DNA from 4 places in the Streptomyces sp. NPDC057565 genome. Region 1 is predicted to be linked to each of the others. Evidence: riboswitches for the same ligand, from Rfam matches in the RefSeq annotation. Region 1 holds a riboswitch; each other region holds the start of a gene.
What was found. A riboswitch is a leader RNA that binds a small molecule or an ion and turns the genes downstream of it on or off. The one in region 1 is predicted to bind thiamine pyrophosphate.
Positions count from the first base shown of each region.

Region 2: another riboswitch for thiamine pyrophosphate. It lies ahead of thiO (glycine oxidase ThiO); the one in region 1 lies ahead of ACFU8W_RS31750 (thiamine ABC transporter substrate binding subunit).
Region 3: another riboswitch for thiamine pyrophosphate. It lies ahead of ACFU8W_RS00435 (purine-cytosine permease family protein); the one in region 1 lies ahead of ACFU8W_RS31750 (thiamine ABC transporter substrate binding subunit).
Region 4: another riboswitch for thiamine pyrophosphate. It lies ahead of thiC (phosphomethylpyrimidine synthase ThiC); the one in region 1 lies ahead of ACFU8W_RS31750 (thiamine ABC transporter substrate binding subunit).

Region 1 is NZ_JBHVFU010000025.1:54,806-59,161, forward strand. It holds gene ACFU8W_RS31735 (phosphatidate cytidylyltransferase) at 1-873, shown strand, start outside; gene ACFU8W_RS31740 (hypothetical protein) at 1,160-1,405, opposite strand; gene rlmN (23S rRNA (adenine(2503)-C(2))-methyltransferase RlmN) at 1,823-2,929, shown strand; TPP riboswitch at 2,971-3,087, shown strand; gene ACFU8W_RS31750 (thiamine ABC transporter substrate binding subunit) at 3,162-4,283, shown strand.
Region 2 is NZ_JBHVFU010000003.1:333,635-337,990, forward strand. It holds gene ACFU8W_RS08750 (thiazole synthase) at 1-323, opposite strand, end outside; gene thiS (sulfur carrier protein ThiS) at 326-544, opposite strand; gene thiO (glycine oxidase ThiO) at 541-1,749, opposite strand; TPP riboswitch at 1,747-1,859, opposite strand; gene ACFU8W_RS08765 (hypothetical protein) at 1,911-2,252, shown strand; gene ACFU8W_RS08770 (NAD(P)/FAD-dependent oxidoreductase) at 2,350-3,534, shown strand; gene ACFU8W_RS08775 (peptide-N4-asparagine amidase) at 3,673-3,858, shown strand; gene ACFU8W_RS08780 (Rv2175c family DNA-binding protein) at 3,901-4,266, shown strand.
Region 3 is NZ_JBHVFU010000001.1:90,406-94,761, forward strand. It holds gene ACFU8W_RS00435 (purine-cytosine permease family protein) at 1-1,290, opposite strand, end outside; TPP riboswitch at 1,282-1,376, opposite strand; gene ACFU8W_RS00440 (SpoIIE family protein phosphatase) at 1,496-3,868, opposite strand; gene ACFU8W_RS00445 (GNAT family N-acetyltransferase) at 4,221-4,356, opposite strand, start outside.
Region 4 is NZ_JBHVFU010000002.1:477,628-481,983, forward strand. It holds gene ACFU8W_RS06210 (SsgA family sporulation/cell division regulator) at 1-105, shown strand, start outside; gene ACFU8W_RS06215 (YibE/F family protein) at 186-1,523, opposite strand; TPP riboswitch at 1,594-1,727, shown strand; gene thiC (phosphomethylpyrimidine synthase ThiC) at 1,720-3,510, shown strand; gene ACFU8W_RS06225 (hypothetical protein) at 3,819-4,356, opposite strand, start outside.

The DNA.
Region 1 (4,356 bases):
TACCGTGACGAGAAGCCGCAGGAGCCCATGTCCACCGCGCCGCCGCCCCCGCAGAAGAAACGTGCGGGTCGTGACCTGCGAGCCGCCATAGGGGTCGGTGTGGGGCTCGGGGCCGTCATCGTCGCCTCGCTCTTCATCGTGAAGGCCGTCTTCATCGGCGTGATAGCGATCGCCGTCGTCGTCGGTCTCTGGGAGCTCACCTCCCGGCTGCAGGAGCGCAAGGGCATCAAGGCACCGCTCGTACCGCTCGCGATCGGCGGCGCGGCGATGGTCGTGGCCGGCTACATGCGCGGAGCCGAGGGCGCCTGGGTCGCCATGGCGCTGACCGCCCTGGCGGTGCTGGTCTGGCGGATGGCCGAGCCGCCCGAGGGATACCTCAGGGACGTCACGGCCGGTGTTTTCGCCGCGTTTTACGTACCCTTCCTGGCCACGTTCGTCGCGATGCTGCTGAGCGCGGACGACGGGCCGCAGCGGGTCCTCACCTTCCTCCTGCTGACCGTGGTCAGCGACACGGGCGCGTACGCCGTCGGCTGGCGCTTCGGCAAGCACAAGCTCGCGCCGCGGATCAGCCCCGGGAAGACCCGCGAGGGACTGTTCGGAGCCGTCGCCTTCGCGATGGTCGCCGGCGCGCTGTGCATGGAGTTCCTGATCGATGACGGCACGTGGTGGCAGGGGCTGCTGCTCGGCCTCGCCGTCGCTGCCAGCGCCACCCTCGGCGACCTGGGCGAGTCCATGATCAAGCGGGATCTGGGGATCAAGGACATGGGCACGCTGCTGCCCGGTCACGGCGGGATCATGGACCGACTGGACTCGCTGCTGCCGACCGCTCCGGTGGTCTGGCTCCTGCTGGTGCTTTTCGTCGGCTCCACCTGAGAAGTCGGGCCGCCACCATCCCGACCTGAGTTTCTCCATGTAAGGGTCCGTCGTCCACAGGACGGCGGGCCCTCACTCTTCTGTCCGCGACACGGACGAACCGTGCCTCAGCCCGGAGAACTCGGCCAGGAACGGGACACAGGCGCCGTTCGACCTGCGTCTCGGGCAACAACATCACTGATCGCCCTTGAGCCCCGATCTCACCGGCTCACAGTCTCATGCGCGGCCGCAGCCGTTCAGTTCCCCGGCGAGCACAGTCGCGCCGCCAACCTGTCCGGACAGTCCCTTATCGGGCCGCGCCGTACTCGTGTGGTCGGCCGCCCTGCCACTCCACCCACCGGGGGTCGTCCAGCACGTCGTCGGCGTCCGGCAGGCCGGCGCGGCGGAGGAACTCGACCACGTCGGCGTCGCTGCGGGCGAGGCCCGCGGTCCGAGCGCGGATCGTCACTCGACGGCCACCCGCTCCTGCTGCTCGGTGCACGACGATCGGTGCGTCACGCGTGTCCTCGGGGTCCGGCAGCTCGCGACTCAAAGCACTCCTCGCTCTCTTGGCTCTGTCGGGTCGGCGGTACGGGCACGGGCGGGTGCCGATGGAGGCAGGTCGGGTACCCCTGTGTGCCTCAGCCTCGCGTTTCTCCGGCTCGGCATGGCGCGACCGGTTCGCCCAGCTGGTACGTCTGGCACTCGCGAACGATGCGCGGGCGATCCGGGCGAGAGCAGTTTTCGGACACATATTCGATTCTAGGGCGCGGTGGGCCGTTGTGCGCACCACCTGCCTGTGGTGCGATCGGTCACTGTCCTGCATGCGGCCGGGCCGTCCGTGGGCCGCCAAAAGGCCGTCGACGTCGACTGATGACGGCCGACGTCGACCGGGCTCGTGTGCCCCTCATCCCTCCTGAGCTGGTGAAGGCCACTACTGCCACGGCGTGTCTGCGACACTGGACGGACCATGCCTAAGCCCGGAGAACTCACTTTCGTCGCGCCCCGCGGAACCAAGAAGCCGCCGCGGCACCTTGCCGACCTCACGCCCGCCGAGCGCAAGGAAGCCGTCGCCGCGATCGGCGAGAAGCCGTTCCGCGCGCAGCAGCTGTCGCAGCACTACTTCGCGCGGTACGCGCACGACCCGGCCGAGTGGACCAACATCCCGGCCGGTTCGCGGGACAAGCTCGCCGAGGCGATGTTCCCCGACCTGATGTCCGTGGTCCGGCACATCAGCTGCGACGACGACACCACCCGTAAGACGCTGTGGAAGCTGCACGACGGGACGCTGGTCGAGTCCGTCCTGATGCGCTACCCGGAGCGGGTGACCATGTGCATCTCGTCGCAGGCCGGATGCGGGATGAACTGCCCGTTCTGCGCGACGGGGCAGGCCGGTCTGGATCGCAACCTGTCGACGGCCGAGATCGTCCACCAGATCGTGGACGGCATGCGGGCGTTGCGTGACGGTGAGGTTCCGGGCGGGCCCGCGCGGCTCTCCAACATCGTCTTCATGGGCATGGGCGAGCCGCTCGCCAACTACAAGAGGGTGGTCGGCGCGATTCGCCGGCTGACCGACCCGGAGCCGGACGGTCTCGGTCTCTCGCAGCGCGGCATCACCGTCTCCACCGTGGGCCTGGTGCCGGCCATGCTGCGCTTTGCCGACGAGGGCTTCAAGTGCCGTCTCGCCGTCTCGCTGCACGCGCCGGACGACGAGTTGCGGGACACGCTCGTGCCGGTGAACACGCGCTGGAAGGTACGCGAGGTGCTGGACGCGGCGTGGGAGTACGCGGAGAAGTCCGGCCGCCGGATCTCCATCGAGTACGCGCTGATCCGCGACATCAACGACCAGGCCTGGCGCGGTGACCTGCTCGGCCGGCTCCTCAAGGGCAAGCGGGTCCATGTGAACCTGATCCCGCTCAACCCGACGCCCGGCTCGAAGTGGACCGCCTCCCGGCCCGAGGACGAGAAGGCGTTCGTCGACGCGATCGCGTCCCACGGAGTGCCCGTGACCGTGCGGGACACCCGCGGCCAGGAGATCGACGGGGCCTGCGGGCAGCTGGCGGCATCCGAGCGCTGAGGTCGAAAGGGCCCGTGTAACCTGGGCCAGAAATCAACTTCATATTCCGACAGGGGAGCGCCACAGCGCTGAGAGTGCGGCACCGAGGACAGGTTGGCCGCAGACCCTCTGAACCTCGCCCGGGTCATTCCGGGTAGGAAGTTCGGTCATCAACTCATGCTGTTGCGCCCTGCCCGCTTCTCCAAGGGCAGGGCCGCGTCTCTTCCTGGTCAAAACCCAGGAGGAATTCATAATGAGCACCACCCGCACCACGCGTGGGACCAAGCAGCTCGCGGCGACGGCCGTCGCCGCCGCGCTCGGCGTCACGGCACTTGCCGGCTGCGGCAGTTCCGGCGACTCGGCCTCGGGGGCCGGCGACACCAAGGGCTCCGGTTCGAAGACCGTGACCCTTGTCAGCCACGACTCGTTCAACGCCTCCAAGGATGTACTGAAGGCGTTCACGCAGGAGACCGGCTACACGGTCAAGGTGCTGAAGAGCGGTGACGCAGGCGCCGCTCTCAACCAGGAGATCCTGACCAAGGGCTCCCCGCGCGGTGATGTGTTCTTCGGCGTCGACAACACGCTGCTCTCCCGCGCCCTCGACAACGGACTGTTCACTCCGTACGAGGCGAAGGGCATCGACCGGGTCGCGGCCGACTCCCAGCTGGACGCGGCCAAGCACCGGGTCACCCCGATCGACACCGGCGACATCTGCATCAACTACGACAAGAAGTACTTCGCCGACAAGAAGCTCGCGCCGCCGAAGACCTTCGACGACCTGGCGAAGCCCGCGTACAAGAACCTCCTCGTCACGGAGAACGCCGCGACCTCGTCGCCCGGTCTCGGCTTCCTCCTCGGGACCGTGGCCACCTACGGCGAGAGCGGATACCAGGACTACTGGAAGAAGCTGAAGAGCAACGGCGTGAAGGTGGTCGACGGCTGGGAGCAGGCGTACAACGAGGAGTTCTCCGGGTCCGCGGGCGGCAAGAAGGCCAAGGCGGACCGGCCGCTCGTCGTCTCGTACGCCTCCAGCCCGCCGGTCGAGGTGCTCTATGCGAAGCCGCAGCCGAGCGAGGCTCCGACCGGCGTCGCGACCGGGACGTGCTTCCGTCAGATCGAGTTCGCCGGTCTGCTGAACGGCGCGAAGAACGAGGCGGGCGGCAAGGCGCTGCTGGACTTCCTGATCAGCAAGAAGTTCCAGGAGGACATGCCGCTCAACATGTTCGTGAACCCCGTCACCAAGGACGCGAAGCTGCCGGAGCTCTTCACGGAGTTCGGCGCGACGGTCGACAGGCCCGCCACAGTGGCCCCGGACGCCATCGCCAAGAACCGTGAGCAGTGGGTCCAGTCGTGGTCCTCGCTCGTAGTGAAGTAGCGAAGACTCCCGTACGCGGTCCGGGCGCGGGCGGGAAGGGCTCGCGCGACCGGACCCGGCTCGCGGCCCCCCG
Region 2 (4,356 bases), on a different contig from region 1:
AGAGTCCACTCGTCGGCCACGACCTCCAGCTTGATCCAGTCGGTGCCCAGCGCCTCGCGGGCCAGCCGGGCGGTCAGCACGGCCTCGCCCGCGGTGAAGCAGCCCGCCGTGTTCGGCAGGACGCGGATCGAGAGGCGTTCGAGGACGGAGAGGACCGAGCCCTGCACGGTCGGGTCGAGGCGGCGCATCGCGACGGTGGTCAGCTCGGTGCCGGATGCCGTCAGGGAGCGTTCGAGCACGTCGAGGCTGGGCGCCCCGCCCGTTCCCATGATCAGTCGGGAGCCGAACGTGGTGCCGCCGAGGGCGAAGAGATCGTCGGACATGGTCAGCCTCCCTGGACGGCGGTGAGGACTTCGATCCGGTCGCCGTCGGCGAGGGCGGCGACCGCCCAGCGGCTGCGCGGGACGACGGTCTCGTTGAGCGCCGCGGCTACCCCGGAGGGCGCCGCCGTCAGAGTCGCGACAAGGGTCTCCAGGGTGGTCCCCGCGGCGATCGAACGGGGATCGCCGTTCACGGAGACGTTGAGCGGAAGGGAGTCGGTCATGCGGGCTGCTCCTGACGTACGGAGGAGGAGGGCGGTACGGGGGCGGGTGCGAACCGCCCGGGGGCGAAGGGGCGGGCCACGGCCGGCAGCTCGCCGGTGGTCAGCAGCTCGGCCATGGCGTCACCGGTGACGGGGGTCAGCAGGACGCCGTTGCGGTGGTGGCCGGTGGCGAGGTGGAGGCCGGGCAGGGCGGTGGGACCGAGCAGCGGGGCGTTGTCGGGGGAGGCGGGGCGAAGGCCGGCCCGGGTCTCGGTGAGCGGCAGTTCGGTGATGCCGGGCACCAGCTCGTGGGCGTCGCGCAGCAGCTCGTACACCCCGCCCGCCGTGACGGTGGTGTCCCAGCCCATCTCCTCGCTGGTCGCGCCGACGACGAGCTCTCCGTTCTCGCGCGGGACGAGATAGACATGGCTGCCTCGGACCACGGCCCGCACGGTGCGAGTGAGGAACGGTGCGTACGCGGCGGGCACCGTCAGCCGGAGCACCTGTCCCTTTACGGGCCGCACCGGGGGAACGACCTCGTCCGGCAGCCCGGCGAGCCGCCCGCTGCGGCTGCCCGCGGCGAGTACGACCTGGTCGGCGGCCAGCACCGTACCGGCCGCGAGTACGGCTCCGGCGGCCCGGCCCCGTGCCACGCCGAGGCGTTCCACCCAGTCGCGGTGGAAGACCACCCCGGCCCGCTCGCAGGCCGTCAGCAGAGCGGCGGCCAGCCGGCGGGGATCGACCTGGTGGTCGCCGTCGACCCGCAGACCGCCGCGCACGCCCGGCGCCAGCATGGGCTCCAGCCGGCGGCACTCACGGCCGGTGAGCCACTCCGACTCCAGCCCCGAACGCTGCTGCAGCGCGTGCAGCTCCCGCAGATGGGCGCGGTCGTCGGAGTCCAGGGCGACCGCCAGGGTGCCACAGGCGCGGAAGCCGATGTCCTGGCCGCTCGCCGCCTCCAGTTCGGCCGCGAAGGCCGGGTAGCGCGCGGCGGACGCGACATTGAGGCCGAGCAGCATCTGCTCGCCGTAGTGGAGTTCGGTGACGGCGGCGAGCATCCCGGCCGCGACCTGGGCGGCCCCGCCGCCCGGTTCGGGGTCGACGACCGCGGTGCGCAGACCGTGCTGCGCAGCCCGCCAGGCGGTCACCAGACCGATGATCCCGCCCCCGATGACGAGGACGTCGGATCCTTGTGCGGATACGGATGTGTTCCCGGAAGAACGCATGGGCGTCCAGCCCCTCCCTTCGCCGGCATGACCCGGATCAGGTTCGTACGGTCGGAGGCCGCCCAGCCTCCCTCTCAGCCCGGTGCGTCCGGGCTCCCGCGAGTGCCTTACGGTGGCCACCCTAGACCCCGTCCCCCGGACCCTGTAAGGGAGCAGTCACCGTGGCCCGTTCGCTCGACGGACTCGTCCTCTCGCCGGTCGCCGACCAGGCGCCGGGCCAGGTCGGCACCCGTACCCGCTTCACGTACCACGAGGAGGACGGCCGGATCTGGGCCGAGTACGCGGGCGGCGACGTGGTCCGGGGCCATCTCGTCGGCACCAGGACCGCCGATCGACTCGACTTCCGGTACGTCCAGTTGAAGCAGGACGGAACGACATCCTCCGGACACTGCCTCTCCACCGTCGTCGACCTCCCGGACGGCCGGGTGCGGCTGGACGAGCGGTGGGAGTGGGAGTCGCAGGAGGGCAGCGGGACGAGCGTGGTCGAAGAACTGTCTGGCTGACGGATCGTCAGATGCTTAAGGTGGACAGGTGAGCGAGCAGCAGACTGAGCAACCAGACCGGCGGACCGAGCGCCGCATCGTCATCGTCGGTGCGGGCATGGCCGGTGTGCAGACCGCCGTGGCCCTGCGGGAACAGGGCTTCACCGGCCCGGTCACCCTGATCGGAGCCGAACCCCACCAGCCCTACGACCGGCCGCCGCTGTCCAAGGCGGTGCTGCTCGGCAAGGCCGAGGACTCCGCCTTCGACATCGACTTCGAGGCGCTCGACATCGAGCTGCAACTGGGCCGCGACGTGACCGGCGTGCGGTCCGCGGCGCACGAACTGGACACCCCGACGGGCCCCGTCCCGTACGACGTCCTGGTCATCGCCACCGGCGCCGAACCGGTCGAGCTCCCCGGCTCGGAGGGTGTGCGCGGCGTCCACCTGCTGCGCACCTTCGACGACGCCGCACGGCTGCGGCCGGTCCTCGGTGAGCAGCACACCGTCGTGGTCGTCGGCGCCGGATGGATCGGCGCGGAGTTCGCCACCGCGGCCCGCGCCGCGGGCTGCGAGGTCACCGTCGTCGAGGCCGCCGACCGGCCGCTCGCGGGCGTCCTGCCCGCCGAGGTCGCCGCCCCGATGGCCCGCTGGTACGGGGAGAGCGGCGCCGAACTCCTCACCGGTGCGCCGGTGGCCCGCATCGAGCCCGGCCGCGTGGTCCTCGCCGACGGCCGCGCACTCGAGGCAGGAGCGGTGGTCGTCGGGATCGGTGCCCGGCCCGCCACGGCCTGGCTGGCCGGCTCCGGCATCGCGCTCGGACCGGACGGATCGGTGACCGCCGACGAAGCGCTGCGCACCTCGCTGCCCGATGTGTACGCCGTCGGGGACTGTGCCTCCTTCCCCTCCGCGCGGTACGGCACGCGCCTCCTCGTCCACCACTGGGACAACGCCGTCCAGGGGCCGCGGACCGCCGCCGCCAACATCATCGGCGCCGGATCCGGCGGGGCGCCGCAGCCGCTCACGTACGACCCCGTGCCGTACTTCTGGTCCGAGCAGTTCGACCGGTTCGTGCAGTACGCGGGCCATCACGGGGGCGCCGACACGCTGCTGTGGCGCGGTGAGCCGGACGGTCCCGCCTGGTCGGTGCTCTGGCTGCGGGACGGCGCGCTGGTCGCCGTCCTCGCCGTCGGCCGGCCGCGCGACCTGGCCCAGGGGCGCAAGCTCATCGAGGCGGGGGCGCGGCTCGATCCGGTGCGGGCGGCCGATCCCTCCGTACCGCTGAAATCGACGGTGCGTCAGTAAGAAGCCGACGGATCCGTGACGGGTCCGGTGTCCAATCTCCGTTGTGCGGACGCCTCTTGGCTGCCGGGCAAAAAGGGTGCACTGTACAGCTTTTGGATCACCGGACCCTGTCCGAAGGAGGTACATGTCCCCCTACCGATGGGTCCGCGCGCTGCGCGGAATCTTCATGGCGGCGGCCCCTGCCGAGAGGTGCAGGTCACGGTGGACGGGCGCCCTGCGGGCCTCGCCCAGCCGTATCCGGTCGTCCACTCCGGCGGCACCGTGCCGACCCTGTGGCGGCCGATCCCGGCCATCGAGGGGGTCCGCGAGGCCCTGAAGGGATGAGTCCGGGTATCGGCTGTCAGTGCGGGATGGCAGGCTTGTCCTGTGACCGAGATTGACGCAAAGATCGATGCTCTCGTCCCTGCCTGGCTCCACCTCCCCGACATCGCAGAAATGTTCGATGTCGAGGTGACGCGCGTGCGGCAGCTGGTCAAGGAAGGCCAGCTCATCGCCGTACGACGTGGTGAGAACCGGGCGCTCCAGGTGCCTGCTGCCTTCATCGACGGCAACAAGGTGGTCAAGGGCCTCTCCGGCACCCTGACGCTCCTGAGGGACGACGGCTTCTCCGACGAAGAGATGCTGGAGTGGCTCTTCACCCCTGACCCGACCCTGCCGGGTACCCCCGCACAGGCGCTGAGCGAGAATCGCGGCACGGAGGTGAAGCGCCGCGCCCAGGCGCTCGCCGTCTGACCGGGACGACCGCACGAGGGGTGCGGGCCGTGCGCCTCCGCACGGCCCGCACCGTCGCATCGAGCCGCCCCGTCGTACCGCTCCGCACCA
Region 3 (4,356 bases), on a different contig from region 1:
CAGACTGGTGTCCATGAACGGCACGGCCGCGGCGAAGGCGACGGCGAAGGCCAGCAACGGGGGCCATCCGGACTGCGGCCGGGCGGTCTCGGCGGCGAGGTCGATCGCGGCGCCGCCCCGTGCTCGGGCCCGGGCGAGCCAGTCGACGATGACGATCGCCACGAACCCGGGAATCCAGTAACCGACGAACAGCAACACGTTCTGGAAGCGGGCAGTGGTGTCGGCAGCGTGCATCCACAGCACCAGGGGGAAGCCGAGCACGGCGGCGAGGGCGGCGGCCGCCGGGCGCGGGAGGCGCACTCCGACGGTCTGCAGAGCCAAGGAACCGCTGTAGTCGTTCATGGCGTTGCTGCAGAGGGCCGCCAGCGCCACGGCGAGCAGTCCGAACGCACCCAGCGCGCCACCGCCCAGCAGCCTGTCCACACCCGCGGCGGTCTGGTCGGTCAGTACGGACGCGCCCAACAACCCGAGGGCCTGGACCGCCACTAAGGACACCACAAGGCCCAGCAGCGTGAACCAGAACATGCGTGGGCGTGAGGCGGTGCGCGGCAGGTAGCGGCTGAAGTCGCTGGCGTACGGAGCCCAGGACAGAGTCAGGCTCAGCGCGATGGTACTGGTCAGGACGAACGCGCCGGCCTGGTCGGCGCCGTGGGCGGTGCCCGAGCCGACCGGGTGGACACCGTCGAGCAACCGCCAGGCGATCAGCGCGAACGCGGCCGCGAGCACGAAGGTCATGACGATCTGAAGCCGGTGGATGGCCTCGTAGCCCAGGACACCGAGGGCCCCTTGGGCCACCATCATGGCCAGGACGCCGATCCAGAACGGCCAGCCGCACAGCCGCGCGAGCGCGTCCCCGCCGAACAGCCCGATCAGCGCGTCCCAGGCGACCGAGGACAGCCACTGCAGGATGCCGGGTACCGTCACGGCCCGGCCGAACGCGAGTCGGGCCAGTGGCAGTTGACCGGCGCCGGTCTGGCTCCCCCAGGTGCCCAGATAAGCGGTGGGCACCGCGCCGAGCACGGTGCCCAGCACGACGGCGACGAGCGCGGTGGCGAAGTCCAGGCCGAGGGCGATGCCGACAGTGCCGGTGAACACGCCGGTCATGGTCAGGTTGGGAGCGAACCACACGGTGAACAGGCGCCCGGGACCGCCGTAGCGGTTGCTCTCGGGGACCGGCTCGATGCCGTGCGTCTCGACGCGGAGGTCGCCGGGGGCCGCCGGCATCCGCCCGTCGAAGACGGTCTGCCGGCCGTCGGCGGGCAGCCCGCCGGAAACATGCGTCAAAGGCATGGAAGACATCCCTCCGCCAGTACGAACTGGTTCAGGTTCGACGGGTGTGATCTCAGCCCTCGGGTGGGGCACCCCGTGTCCGGTACGACGGACAGACTAACCTCATCCCTGTGAACACCTGTACGCAGGAGTGCGTGGCAACGACGCGGTGGATTCGTCCGTGGTGCCGATGCGCGGTCGGCTCACGGGGGCCTCTGCTGGAGCGTCACAACGCCGGAGTCGGCGCTTCGACAGGAGAAAGAGCTTGCTCGGCCCATATGGTCTTGCCGTCGCGGTCGTAGCGGGCGCCCCAACGGGAGGCGAGCTGGGCCACCAGGAACAGGCCGCGGCCGCCCTCGTCCCCGGTGCGCGCGCGGCGCAGATGCGGGGCGCTGAGGCTGCCGTCGGAGACTTCGCAGATGAGGGCTGCGGCGCGGATGAGACGCAGGGCGATGGGGCCGTGCGCGTGCCTGATGGCGTTGGTGACCAGCTCACTGACCATCAGCTCGGTGGTGAAAGTGAGTGGTTCCAAGCCCCAGGTGGCGAGCTGACGGGTAGTGAGGTTGCGGGCGTGGGCGACCTGCGCGGGGTCGACCGGCAGTTCCCAGGAGACGACCCGGCCTGCTTCCAGTACGCGGGTGCGGGCAAGCAGCAGGGCAGCGTCATCGGATCGGTGCTCCGACAGCAGGGAGGCGACTACGGCATCGCAGAGCTGTTCGAGCGGTCGGGTGGGGCCGGCCATGGTGCGGGACAGCCGGTCGAGCCCGGCGTCGACGTCCCAGCCGGGTGCTTCGATGAGGCCGTCGGTGTAGAGCGCCAGGACGGAGCTGTCCGCGAGACGGCGTTCAGCGGTTTCGAAGGGGAGACCGCCCAGCCCCAGGGGCGGTCCGGGCGGGATGTCGTCGAGGATCTCCACCGCACCGTCGGGCTGCACCAGGACGGGTGGGGGATGACCGGCGCGCGCGAACGCGCAGATGCGCGAGACAGGGTCGTAGACGGAGTACAGACACGTGGCGCCCTCGCAGTCGGGATCCTCCTCGATGAGACGGATGACGAGGTCGTCGAGCTGGGTGAGGACCTCGTCGGGAGGGAGATCGAGGTCGGCCAGGGTATGGACGGCGGTGCGCAGCCGCCCCATGACGGCCGCCGCGTGCAGGCCGTGGCCGGTGACGTCTCCGACGACCAGGGCGACGCGGGCTCCCGACAGGGGCAGGACGTCGAACCAGTCCCCGCCCGCTCCGGCGTGCGCGGCGGCCGGCAGATACCGGTGGGCGGTCTCGACGGCGGGGTAATCGGGTAGATCGTGCGGCAGCAGGCTGTGCTGCAGGGCCAGGGCGGTGTTGTGCTCGCGGGTGTAGCGGCGGGCATTGTCGATGCATACGGCGGCGCGGGACGAAAAGTCCTCGGCGAGGGACAGGTCCCCTTCGTCGTAGGGCCGAGGATCCTGGTTGCGGCCGAGGGTGGCAACACCCAGCGTGATGCCGCGAGCCCGCAGCGGCACCACCATGTACGAGTGGAAACGGAACCTGCGGATCTTCTCGGCCCGCCGGGCGTCATGGACGAACCACTTGTCGGGGTCCAGTTTCCGCACCAGAACCGATTGCCCGGTGGCCAGGCTCCGGACCTGTGGAGTGCCCGGGTGGAACGCCACTGCCTCGCCCACCACGAACACGGCCTCCGGGGCGTGCTCGCGGATGGAGCGGAGTCCCGATCGGTGCGCACGCACCCCCCCTGCCACCGGCCCGGGGGCCGGTTCCTCGCCCCGCACCGTTGCCTCCAGCAGGTCGATGGCGACGAAGTCCGCGAGTCCGGGAACTGCCGCGTCAGCCAGTTCCTGCGCCGTGCGCTTCACGTCCAGCGTGGTGCCGATGCGCACGCCGGCCTCGGTCAGCAGCGCCAGCCGCTGCTGGGCCTGATAGCCGTCGGTGATGTCGACGTACGTCTGGCACATGCCCAGGACGCGGCCGGCCGGGTCTGTCAGCCGGAAGGAGGAGGCGGAAAATACGTGGTCGCGGTCCGGATCGGACGCAAGCCGGCTGTGCACCTGGAAGTCGACCACCGGCTCGCCGGTGTCCCGCACCCGGCTCAGGACCCGGTCGATCGTCGGGGCCGAGTCCGGTGAGTCATCGCCGATGCGACGGCCGATGAGCCGCTCGGCGGGCAGGCCGGTCACGCGCTCCGTCGCGGCGTTCACCCACAGGTACCGCAGCTCGGTGTCCATGACGGTCACCGGGATCGGGGACTGGCTGAAGAGCGCCTCCAGGATCGCGCGGTCGACCTCCTCCCGCTCCACCGCCCGCGCGTCGGCGGCCCTGACGGACCAGCCGGCCCGGCCCTCCTTGCTGAGCAGCGGTCGCACGCGCACCGCCACCGACACCTCGTGCCCGTCGCGGTGCCTCATGCCCAGTACGCCGTCCCAGCTCTGCCCGGCTGTATGCCGTACCTGGGCAGCCACCGCCGCTTCCCGGTCCGCCCGGGCGGTCAGCAGATCCACCGCCGGCTTTCCGCAGACGTCTTCCGCGGGGTATCCAAGAAGTGCTTCCGCCTGCGGGCTCCACAGAAAGATCGCGCCGTTCTCCGCCACGTATGCGATGGCCATGCACGCCCCCGACAAAGGGTCTCCCGACCCTGCGTCGAGGCCCCCGGAATCCTTGGGTACGCGCACCGGCACCACCTCGTCCCAGGCCTCTCCCTGCCCATGATAAAGACCGGGGTGGTGCCCGACTCCTTGAGCGCGCCGCCCCCGAGTGGAACGCCGGACCGGAGCTCGTGCGCAGTGCACCTCAGCCGGCACGGCCGACCGCGCCCGAACGCTGTCCGGGACGTACAGATGCATCCTCGGACCGTCGCCGAAGGGCGTCACCTCCGGCGGCGTGGCCGCCAGAGGGCGCGGCGACGGCGAGGAGGAGCCGCCGGCAGCAGGGGCAGTACGGATTTGCGGACGTGGCGCGTCAGTGCGGCATGTCGGACAGAGCCGTGGCGATGGTGGTGACCTGTGCAGGTTCGACGACCATCAGGAGCACGGTTCCTCCGCGCACATCGGCCTCGGCCACCGGGCGGAAGCCCCCGGCGGCGTACTGCTCCTGA
Region 4 (4,356 bases), on a different contig from region 1:
GACAAGCTCGTGCCCCTCGGGCAGGAGTGCACGCTGAGTGACTTCGAGGGCAGCCTGGAAGAGGCGCTCGGCCGGATCCTGGCCAAGGAACAGAACGCCGGCTGAGGAGGACTGCGCGCACGGCCCACCGGCCGATCGAACGCCGTATCTGCCGAACGGGTGATATGTGCTCCGCGTCGAGGTGCTCAATGCCTCGCCCTGCGACGCCGGCCCCTCCCGCCCCGTACGGGTGCCGAAGCTCCTGCTTCCGCGCCGAGCCCTGTGCGGTCCGCGGAGACGACCAGTGCCGCGAGCACCGTCGTCACCGGCACCGAGGCGACCAGTCCGATCGAGCCGACCAGCGTCCGGACGATCTCCTCCGCCACCAGTTCGCTGTTGGCCACCGCCCCCACGCTGCTCTGCGCGATCGAGAACAGGAGCAGGAGGGGAAGCGCGGCGCCCGCGTAGGCGAGTACCAGCGTATTGACCACCGAGGCGATGTGGTCGCGACCGATCCTGATCCCTGCCCGGTACAGCTTTCGCGCACCCATGGCCGGGTCCGCCTGGTGCAGCTCCCAGACCGCCGACGTCTGGGTGACCGTCACGTCGTCGAGCACACCGAGCGAACCGATGATGACGCCGGCCAGCAGCAGGCCGCTCATGTCGATGTGCGGGTAGAGGCCGTGGATCAGACCGGTGTTGTCGTCGGTGTTCCCGGTCAGGCTCGCCCAGCCGATGAAGAGCGAACCGAGCAGCCCGATGAGCAGCAGTGAGATCAGCGTGCCGATGACGGCGACCGAGGTACGGGCGGTCAGACCGTGGCACATGTAGAGCGCGATGAGCATGATCGCGCTGGCCCCGATGACTGCGACGAGCAGCGGATTCGACCCTTGAAGGATGGCGGGGAGGATGAACAGGGTCAGTACGGCGAACGACACGGCGAGCGCGACCAGCGCCATCAACCCGCGCATTCTGCCGACGACGACCACTGCGAGAGCGAAGATCCCGGCCAGCAGTGCCATCGGGAACTTCCGGTTCACATCCGTCACGGAGTACTGCAGGTCATGGGGCGCGTCCGGGGCGTACGCCACGACCACCCCCTGACCCTCGCGCAACTGCCGGGGGGCGTCGGGCTGAACGATTTCGACGAACGTGCGCCCCTTGTCGTGCCCGGTCGTCACCTCGACCGTGGCCTTCTCGCACAGCCCTGGTTCCTGGCCGGCGCCCGCGCCCCCCGATGGCGTCGTGGTGCCGCCCGTGACCGGTGTCTGCGCGGCGTTCACGTCCTTGCAGTCGACCTTGTCGACGCTCACCACCTTGCCCTGCTGGGTCTGCCGGTCGAAACCGACACCGGTGCGCTCGTGCGCGGGTGCACCGCCCGGCCAGAGGACCATCAGGCCGACAACGACCGCCGTGGCGAAGGGGATCAGCACGGCCGCGATGACCTTGCGCAGATGTTTGGAGACCGGTGCAGCGGGGCCGTGGCTGTGCGAATGCCCGTGCTGATGGTCCTGCGTTTCGGGGGCGCTCTGGAGGGATGTCACCGGGCGATCATCGCAAGAAGGAACAGGCCCTCTGTCCAGCACGCCGGAACAGGCGCTAGCGTGGTGGCACCTTTGCACACGCGGGAGCTCGGAGCACCGGGCTGAGAGGGCGCTGATATCCGTACATCCGTACGGGACAGGCTGCGCCGACCGCCGAACCTGTTACCGGGTAATGCCGGCGTAGGGAGTAGGTCTCATGACCACATCGGACGCACGCACGCCTGCCTCGAACCAGAGCGACGAGGCCGGAAAGTCCATCGGCTGGCACAAGGGATACGTCCAGGGCCCGCGCCCGGACCTCCAGGTGCCGGTGCGAAAGGTGCACCTCACCAACGGCAAGGACGTGATGCTGTACGACACGTCGGGGCCGTACACGGATCCCGCCACCGAAACCGACGTACGGCGCGGTCTCGCACCCCTGCGGGAGAACTGGATCATTGCCCGTGGCGACACCGAGGAGTACGCGGGCCGCCCCGTCCGCCCCGAGGACGACGGGCTCAAGCACACCTCGCCGCGCGGCGGACTGCGTAACCTCGACGCCGTCTTTCCCGGCCGTCCGCGTCAGCCGCGCCGCAGCCGCGACGGGCAGCCCGTCACCCAGCTCGCGTATGCCCGCCGGGGAGAGATCACCCCGGAGATGGAGTACGTGGCGATCCGGGAGAACGTCGAACCCGAGGTCGTACGCGAGGAGATCGCGGCCGGCCGGGCGGTCCTGCCGGCCAACGTCAACCACCCGGAGATCGAGCCGATGATCATCGGCAAGCGGTTCCTGGTGAAGGTCAACGCCAACATCGGCAACTCCGCGGTCACTTCCTCCATCGAGGAGGAGGTCGAGAAGATGACCTGGGCGACGCGATGGGGCGCCGACACGGTCATGGACCTCTCCACCGGCCGCAATATTCACACCACCCGTGAGTGGGTGCTCCGCAACTCCCCCGTGCCCATCGGCACCGTGCCCCTCTACCAGGCCCTCGAAAAGGTCGACGGCAGGGCGGAGGAGCTGACCTGGGAGATCTACAAGGACACCGTGATCGAGCAGGCCGAGCAGGGCGTCGACTACATGACGGTCCACGCCGGCGTGCGGCTGCCGTATGTCCCGCTCACCGCCCGGCGCAAGACCGGGATCGTCTCCCGCGGCGGGTCGATCATGGCCGCGTGGTGCCTGGCGCACCACAAGGAATCGTTCCTGTACGAGAACTTCGAGGAGCTCTGCGAGATCCTCGCGACGTACGACGTGACGTACTCGCTGGGTGACGGACTGCGCCCCGGTTCGATCGCCGATGCCAACGACGAGGCACAGTTCGCGGAACTGCGCACGCTGGGCGAGCTCAACTCGGTCGCCAAGCGGTTCGGCGTCCAGACCATGATCGAGGGTCCGGGCCATGTCCCGATGCACAAGATCAAGGAGAACATCGACCTCCAGCAGGAGATCTGCGAGGAGGCGCCGTTCTACACGCTCGGCCCGCTGACCACCGATATCGCCCCGGCGTACGACCACATCACCTCGGGCATCGGCGCGGCGATGATCGCCTGGTGGGGGACGGCGATGCTCTGTTACGTCACGCCCAAGGAGCACCTGGGCCTGCCCAACCGGGACGACGTGAAGACAGGCGTCATCACCTACAAGATCGCGGCCCACGCCGCGGACCTCGCCAAGGGGCACCCGGGGGCGCAGGACTGGGACGACGCACTGTCGGACGCGCGGTTCGAGTTCCGCTGGGAGGACCAGTTCAACCTGGCACTCGACCCGGACACGGCGCGGGAGTTCCACGACGAGACGCTGCCGGCCGAGCCGGCGAAGACGGCCCACTTCTGTTCGATGTGCGGCCCGAAGTTCTGCTCGATGAAGATCAGCCGAAGCATCTCGGAGCAGTTCGGCGGCGACGAGCCCGCGGCGACCGAGGCCGAGATCGCCGAGGGCATGATGAAGAAGTCGGCGGAGTTCGCGGCCGCCGGTAACCGGGTGTACCTCCCGCTCACCGACTGAGTGGCCGTACCGGAACGGCCCGCGGCCCCCGGAAACCACCGGGGGAGCCGCGGGCCGCTCCACCGGCCACCCGCCGACTGTCGCTGGTAGCCGTTACGTTTCCCGCGTGTGCCGGGCCGGAAGGGGAGGCGCAGGGGTGAGTGACGCTCCTGTCATGTCCTGGGAGATGGCCCTGGGTACGGATGACGATGTCCCGGCTGCTCGGGGACGGCGAGGCGTATGGATTCAGCACGGACGGCGAGAACGGGGAGCCACACGGCTGGTGATCCACCACCACTCACGAGGCAGGACCGGGTCGCGGCGCCCGGTCAGTCCGGTTCGTGTTCCGGGCCGCCGAAGTCCGGGCTGGTGAAGTCCGGGCTGGTGAACGACGGGCGGGGGCCTGCCGCCGGCCCCTCGTCCGGCCCCGTGAAGTCCGGTCTGCTGTAGCCGATCTTCGGGATTCGGTTGGCCGACGGTTGCGGTGCGCGCGATGCGGCACGTGCGGTGGGATCGGCGAGTGCGTCGCGCAGGAACGGCAGGATGCCGCGCTCCAGCAGCGCATGACGCCAGGCCTCCCTGGCGCGCGCCACCTCCTCCGGCAGCTCGTCCTCGGCGTCCTCGGCGGGCAGCGCGGTCGATCCGTTGCGCAGCGCCGTGATGAGCAGTCCGACGGCGGCGGCCAGTATCGCGGCCGCAGTGACCGCCGCGAAGAACCACCCGGCGGCGACCATGGTGTCGGCGAACAAGGGGGGTCGGCTGAGCATCTTCAGCAGGTAGCCGACCAGCAGGAAGATCAGTGCGGCGGTGCCCGCGAGCATCGGCGCCAGGACCGTGACGACCGCCCCTATCCCGGCGCCCGGCCGG